2 linked regions of the Prochlorococcus marinus str. MIT 0912 genome follow. The protein of the gene in region 2 binds, or shares a complex with, the protein of the main gene of each other region. Links are inferred from orthologs where the notes say so. Each region holds a gene or a part of one and is shown on either strand. Other genes may lie near its edges. The genes, in order: mrdA and rodA.

What was found.
Region 1: the proteins of rodA (region 2) and mrdA are in contact, whole or in part, in a crystal structure (PDB 6PL5), measured with the Thermus thermophilus proteins. The link is inferred for Prochlorococcus marinus str. MIT 0912 from one-to-one orthologs. Residues at the interface, in WP_223903423.1 of Thermus thermophilus: Phe161, Val165, Phe168, Val169, Leu172, Pro198, Tyr199, Glu202, Tyr211, Arg212, Asp213, Gln220, Val221, Gln223, Ser224, Ile226, Ala227, Ile228, Gly229, Ser230, Gly266, Phe267, Val270, Leu274, Tyr277, Gly278, Leu281, Phe285, Leu289, Arg297; in WP_223903432.1 of Thermus thermophilus: Arg4, Ile5, His6, Leu8, Ala9, Phe12, Ala15, Leu16, Leu19, Gly20, Arg22, Ala23, Trp24, Leu26, Gln27, Val28, Tyr31, Tyr34, Leu36, Leu43, Thr45, Asp47, Lys156, Gln157, Gly158, Ser160, Val184, Leu201, Glu202.

What each region holds. Positions count from the first base shown.
Region 1 is NZ_CP114783.1:1,389,784-1,392,974, reverse strand. What follows is about bases 334-3,191. They hold mrdA (penicillin-binding protein 2), read right to left. Parts: upstream 2,749-3,191; coding sequence 919-2,748; downstream 334-918. Other genes in these bases: O5640_RS07980 (hypothetical protein), read right to left, coding at 3,162-3,191; O5640_RS07985 (hypothetical protein), read right to left, coding at 2,768-3,145; O5640_RS07995 (NADPH-dependent FMN reductase), read left to right, coding at 386-910; O5640_RS08000 (diflavin flavoprotein), read left to right, coding at 334-335. Also shown: more of O5640_RS08000, read left to right, coding at 1-333. UniProt on the Escherichia coli protein: Catalyzes cross-linking of the peptidoglycan cell wall. Responsible for the determination of the rod shape of the cell. Is probably required for lateral peptidoglycan synthesis and maintenance of the correct diameter during lateral and centripetal growth.
Region 2 is NZ_CP114783.1:1,109,048-1,112,218, forward strand. What follows is about bases 297-3,134. They hold rodA (rod shape-determining protein RodA), read right to left. Parts: upstream 2,434-3,134; coding sequence 1,159-2,433; downstream 297-1,158. Other genes in these bases: O5640_RS06705 (sensor histidine kinase), read right to left, coding at 297-731; O5640_RS06715 (Mrp/NBP35 family ATP-binding protein), read right to left, coding at 2,443-3,134. Outside these bases: more of O5640_RS06705, read right to left, coding at 1-296; more of O5640_RS06715, read right to left, coding at 3,135-3,171. UniProt on the Escherichia coli protein: Peptidoglycan polymerase that is essential for cell wall elongation. Also required for the maintenance of the rod cell shape. Functions probably in conjunction with the penicillin-binding protein 2 (mrdA).

The sequences.
Region 1 (3,191 bases), 280 kb from region 2 along the record:
CAGTCGCTAAAGAAAGAGCTGTAGAAAACTTACTTCATACAGGAGATAACTTTGCTCTAAACATTTTAGAGCAAAACAATCACCAAAGCCTCCTTAAACAATTTCTCCAATCATTCAAACCTGGAGATAATAGATTTACCGATCTAGAGATTAAATTAAGTCCAAGCAATCAGCCATTATTAAACGAAGCTTTAGCCTGGCTAGAGGGTACAGTTAGTCAACGAATGGAGTGTGGGGATCATTGGCTGATATATGCTGAGATTAAACATGGAAAAGTCATTAAAAAAGATGGAGTAACAGCAGTTCATCATCGAAAAACCGGAGCGAACTACTAGATCCATTTCAAAAACGACATCATCCATTCACACTTCCCTTTTGATTCACAATGTCAAATAAAAAGCTTCTTGTTATAGCTGCTAGTAATGGAGAAAATCTCAAACTAGCCAAAAGATTTCTAGTCGCAGGCAAGGCACTAAATTACTCATCCGAATTGCTTGATTTGACAGAATCAAAAAATGATTTACCTATATTTAATCCACGTCATAATTCAAAAGATAAAGCACCAGAAAATCTTAAGTCGATCAATACTCAAATGGAGAGTCACTCACACTGGGTCATTTGTGCGCCTGAATATAACGGCTCAATTCCTCCAATTCTTACAAATGCAATCGCTTGGCTGTCTGTGCAAGGAACAGACTTTCGTAGTTTATTTAACAATCGGCCAATTGCAATTGCAAGTTTTTCAGGAGGAGGATGTATGGAGTTATTACTTTCGATGCGCATTCAATTAACTCATCTTGGAGCTTTGGTCTTAGGTCGTCAATTAGCGACGAATAAATCAAAAATAGCTGAGGATAAATCAATCAACGCAATTATAAATCAACTACTAAAACTAAATCATTCTCATTGATTCAATATCTAATCTTTACTGCTAGTTAACTCATTATCAGATTTTTGCTCATACCACGTCTGCAACATTTTTTTTGCCATAGGTAGAGCATGCACAGAACCTCCACCAGGAGTATTTTGAGCGAATGCAACAATAACTATTTCTCCCAAATCATATGGTGCAAAGCAAGCAAACCATGCATGATCCCTTCCACCACTACTATCTTCAGCCGTTCCAGTTTTACCAGCGACTGGAGGGAGAATAGAGGTATCTAAATTTATGCCCACACCAGTACCACTAGTTACGACCTTTCGAAGTCCACGACGAATTGTATCAAGTGTAGTATCATTAATATCTACTTTTTGTAGATATTTTTCTGATCGCCAGTTTTTATTAGCATCAACTAAATGAGGAGTAATCAAATAACCACCATTTGCAAACACTGCATATGCTCGTGCTAATTGCAATGGAGTAACTAGAACAACAGATTGACCAATAGATGCACTAGCCATATCCTCTACGATCCATGGTGTTTCTCCAGGTTTCCCCAAGCCTCGACCTTCATCGGCCCATTTCTTAGTCCCTACTAAGCCTTTATTTTCATCAAGAGAAGTTTCTATCCCAGTGTAATTGTCGAAGCCAAGCTTGATTGCCGCATCATATAAAGCATTCGAACCAGACCCAACCCCAACTTGGTAAAAGAAAGTATTACTAGAAACTCTGAATGCATCTTCATATCCAATCCAACCAAAACCTCTTTTATTATATTCTGGGAAGCAATGACTCCCATATGTAATACAAGGAACCGTATTTAATTTTTTAGTAGCAGGAAATTTACCACTTTCCATACCAGCTATAGCAGTTACAGGCTTCCATGTACTACCTGGATCGTATGCATTAAATGCTCTACTTAAAAGAGGAAGGTTCGATGACAAAAAAAGATTGTCATATTGCTTTTTTGTAAAAGGCTGAGAAAAAAAATTAAGGTCAAAAGTGGGTTGACTAGCAATTGCTCTGATTGCACCTGTACGTGGATCAATCGCTACTATTGCTCCACCAATTTTATCGGACAACACTTTTTCTGCAGTGCGTTGTAGTTCTAAATCAAGAGTCAATTTTATATCCTTACCAGCTTTTGGCAGCTTTAACCCAAGGCTTCGTTGAACCGTACCCATTGAATCAATCTCAAGCATTTCACCTCCCCATTGACCTCTCAATTGAGATTCAAACGCAGCTTCTATACCTTTACGTCCAATTCGATCAGATAATTTATAACCTCTTTCTGAAAGCTTAGAAAACTCATTTTGAGTTATCAACTGCGTATAACCTAAAGTATGAGCAGCCAAAGACTTATAAGGATAATGTCTCACTAAACCAATATCTATTTGAGCACCGTATAAGTTATTCTCTTGTTCTTTAAAACGAATAACTTGCTCCTCTGATAAATCAGTTAATAATACTTTTTTATATGGGGTATTGGAGTTACTTCTATTAAATGCCGTATCTAGTTCATCAGTAGAAACATTTAACAAATCAGATAAAGACTGTCTAAGATCAATCCATTCAATATTATTTAGAAGTCTAGGTTGAATAGATAATGAGTAAAAGAGTTTATTATCAGCAAGAACTACACCATTACGATCTAATAATCTTCCTCTTATTGGTGGATTAGCTATTAACTTAATTCTATTTTCTTCTGAGATTTTTTTATAATAGGACCCATTAAGTATTTGTATCCAAAAAAGACGCACACTTGTTACTGAAAAAATTAAACAAATAAACAAAAAGAAAATGAGGGGTTGATTGAATGCACCTACGTGCTTTTTAGAACTGAGATATAATTTCTCTTTTTTCTTCATCTCTAAAAGTCAAAAATATTTATTGATCATCTATCTTTAATGAGTCATCATTGAGAAAACTCCTCAATTGATCTAGTTCACTATCAATTCTATTTAAAGTTAAAACTAAGGAATCTTGATCATTACTTTCATAATCCGGATAATTCTCTTCAACAGTTACGTCAACTGAAACAACTGGATAACCTAAGCCAGGAATCAATTGATCAATCTTGTCCCTCACTGTCTTTGCAGAGGTTTCGCCATCAACTTGGAATTCGGAAAATGGATCTTTTGTCTTGAATACATCCATTATTTTTTGAAATCCACCACTTTTAGCATTATTAATAATGCCCAGACCAAAAGGCAAAGCAGACTCCATTGCAAATAAATGAAAATCCCTTAACTGATCTTTAGCCATAATGGCATGATAAATTCTACTTTAGAATACCTGTTTCTGAGGTTGG
Region 2 (3,171 bases):
TCATGTGTTAGAGCCTCTAGCAAGGAGATTTCACTATTTTTCGCATTTAATTTGTCATCGTTAATTAAATTATCTGGCAAAGGTTGAATATTTAAACTTGGTGCAATGCATGCGAGTCGTTGAGATAGTAAAGGCCAAAATACTTTGGATAGATCATCATTGGTTTTCAGCTGTCCCATCTCCCCAAGTGCGTTTCGGAGATTATTTGCTTGTTCAACATTTTCTGTAGTCAATCTGTTATCAAGTAATGTCAAAAGATCACTCAAAGTCTCAGGATCACTACGCATTAGTAATTTCCTCTCCTGACATTCACCTTCCAAAGCCAAAGCAATTTGGATTTCTGGAGTGATAACAATTAGCAATGGGTCATTGCCATCTTCCTCCAAAAGCGTCAAGCGCTCATAGCCAGAAGAATCATTGTGGAAATCCATCGATAATGATTGACTGGGAGGCAACATTCCCATAGAGGGATTTGTAAGGTTTAACAAATCCTTAGGGGCCCAAACCCAACCTTGAAATTTCTTTAGTAATTTAGGTTCATACAAAGCCGGCAAAGGAGAAGACAACCATAAACCCCTTGTAAGGTTCATTGGTAGCAAGATGTCTGACTGAAGTGTATCTAGAGCTGCCCACCACATTCTCCTAGCTGCGGATTCACTACATTTGGCATGAGGGACCCCTTGGGCCATTCTTTTTTGTAAAGCTTGAATAGTTACTAGAGGCGTGTTCACGAAAACCTCCAAACCTCATACAAACCTTTAAATACATTTGATAGATAAAATTTTAAAGGTTGAAAAAGCATAGAAATCAGAGTTGCTACTCTCAAGGGTCTTTAGCCAACTATTTCAAATAGAGAGATTGAGAAATTCCTAATCTCTGTATTTGAAGGCTAATAAAGTCTCTCAGGACAAATTAAGATCATTTGAGCTGATTCGTCTTTGAGTCTGGATTAGCAAGGAGTAATGACACCTTGAATCCAACGAATACTAAGAATAACTAACTCAATTAAACTAATGATTAATCCTAAAGTGAGGATTCCTTCCTTTACAAAGATGCAAAAACTTAACCTCAAGATGGTATTTAAGTTGTAATCATACCTACATTCAAATATCTATTTTGACTTAATTAATCCTTTAACAAATAATCAATATTGTTTAATCAAAGATTATTTCGTATTGGCTGGCCTCTTCGTGAAACAGATAAACAAAAGCCCAGACTTATAAAATTAACAAATAACGCAGTTCTTCCATAGCTCATAAAAGGCAATGGGATTCCAGTCACAGGACCAAGTCCAATAGTCATAAATATATTCACCATAATTTGAAAGATAAACATTGAAACTATTCCAATAACAATTAAAGATTCAAAATCAGTACGAGCATCAACAGCTATCTTTATTAATCGAACAATTAAAATAAAAAATAAAAATGCTACTAGCAAAGTTCCTAAAAAACCTGTCTCTTCTCCAAGAGCACTAAATATGAAATCAGTATGTTGCTCTGGGATGAATTTTAATTTAGTTAATTGACCTTGCATCAGACCTGATCCAAGCAATCCTCCTGAGCCAATGCCTATTTTACTTTGAAGCATATGATATCCACCACCTAAAGGGTCTTTGCTAGGATTAAGAAAAAGAATTAGTCGATCTCTTTGATAATCTCTTAAAACATTTTCCCAAAACCAAGGAGAAATTTTTGCTATTAATGAATGAAAGAAAATAACAATCAATGTTAGAAATTTTTTTTGATTTGGCAGAGACTTATAAGACATAAAACCAATTATTGGAATCCATATAAAAAGTCCAAATTGATATAAGTATGATAATAATCCAGTAACCAAAGTAGCCAAAATTATAAATGCCCACTCATATGGCATCCCCGACCAATACAACATCCCAAGCAATATGGCTCCAAAGACTAAAGATGTACCAAGATCAGGTTGTATAAAAACCAGAATCCAAGGTAAAAAAGAAACTACTATGGGTTTAATTAAATGAGATAAATTAGAAAACCTTTTTCGATCTAAAATAGAAGCCAAAACAAATATTAAAGTTAATTTTGCGAACTCCGATGGTTGAATATTTAATCCTGCAATACTCAACCATCTCTGCGCTCCAAGGGCGGAAGTACCACTAAAATTTACATAAAGAAGTACTAGAATAGTAAAAAAATATATTGGCAAGAGAAATCTTCTTAAATCTTGCAAAGGTAATTGAGCTAAAAAATAAACAATTAAAGACCCTATATACGCAATAATTGCATGTTGATACCAATGTGTAATTCCAAGATTCCTTTGAGTACTTGCAATTAATACACAAGATAAATGTACTAAAATAAAAGGTACAATCCAAATAATAAGATCTGGATCTTTCCAAAATTTCTTGTTTCTAACTATTTTTGAAGTAGATATTTTATTGCGACCAAGCCCAAGCATTGCTTTAAATCAATGTTTAACATATAAAGAATTACATAAAGTTCCAGCAAGTTCTAAAAATACTTTTGCTGTTATTGACTCTGGAGATGTATGAACGACTGGCAGATCCTTCCCTGTTCCAGAATAAGTATCTGACTCTATTGGTATCTGAGAAAGTAAAGGGACATCATTTTCCTTGGCTAATTGCTTACCTCCTCCTGAACCAAAAATCTCATATGATTTTTGTGGCTGGTCGGGAGGAATAAAATAGGTCATATTTTCAATCACTCCGAGTATGGGAATATTCATTTGTTTAAACATTGCCAACCCCCTTCTTGAATCTTGAAGCGATACATTTTGTGGAGTTGTTACTATTACTACACCTGCCATGGGAACTGCCTGAGCCAATGAAAGTTGAGCATCTCCTGTCCCAGGAGGAAGATCTACTATTAAAAAATCACGTTCACCCCAAGAAGATTGATATAAAAATTGTCGAATAATTCCATTAAGCATTGGGCCGCGCCAAATCACTGGCTGATTTTGATCAATTAATAATCCCATTGAAACCATTCCAATTCCGCATGTTTTAATGGGAATAATCTTTTGCTCTGCACCCGAACCACTAACTTCAGGGGTTATGTCGCTCACTCCAAGCATATAAGGCGTATTTGGTCCATAGATATCAGCATCTAGCAAGCCAACCTTGAAACCCTTTTGACTAAGTGCACAAGCCAGATTTACAGCAACAGTACTTTTACC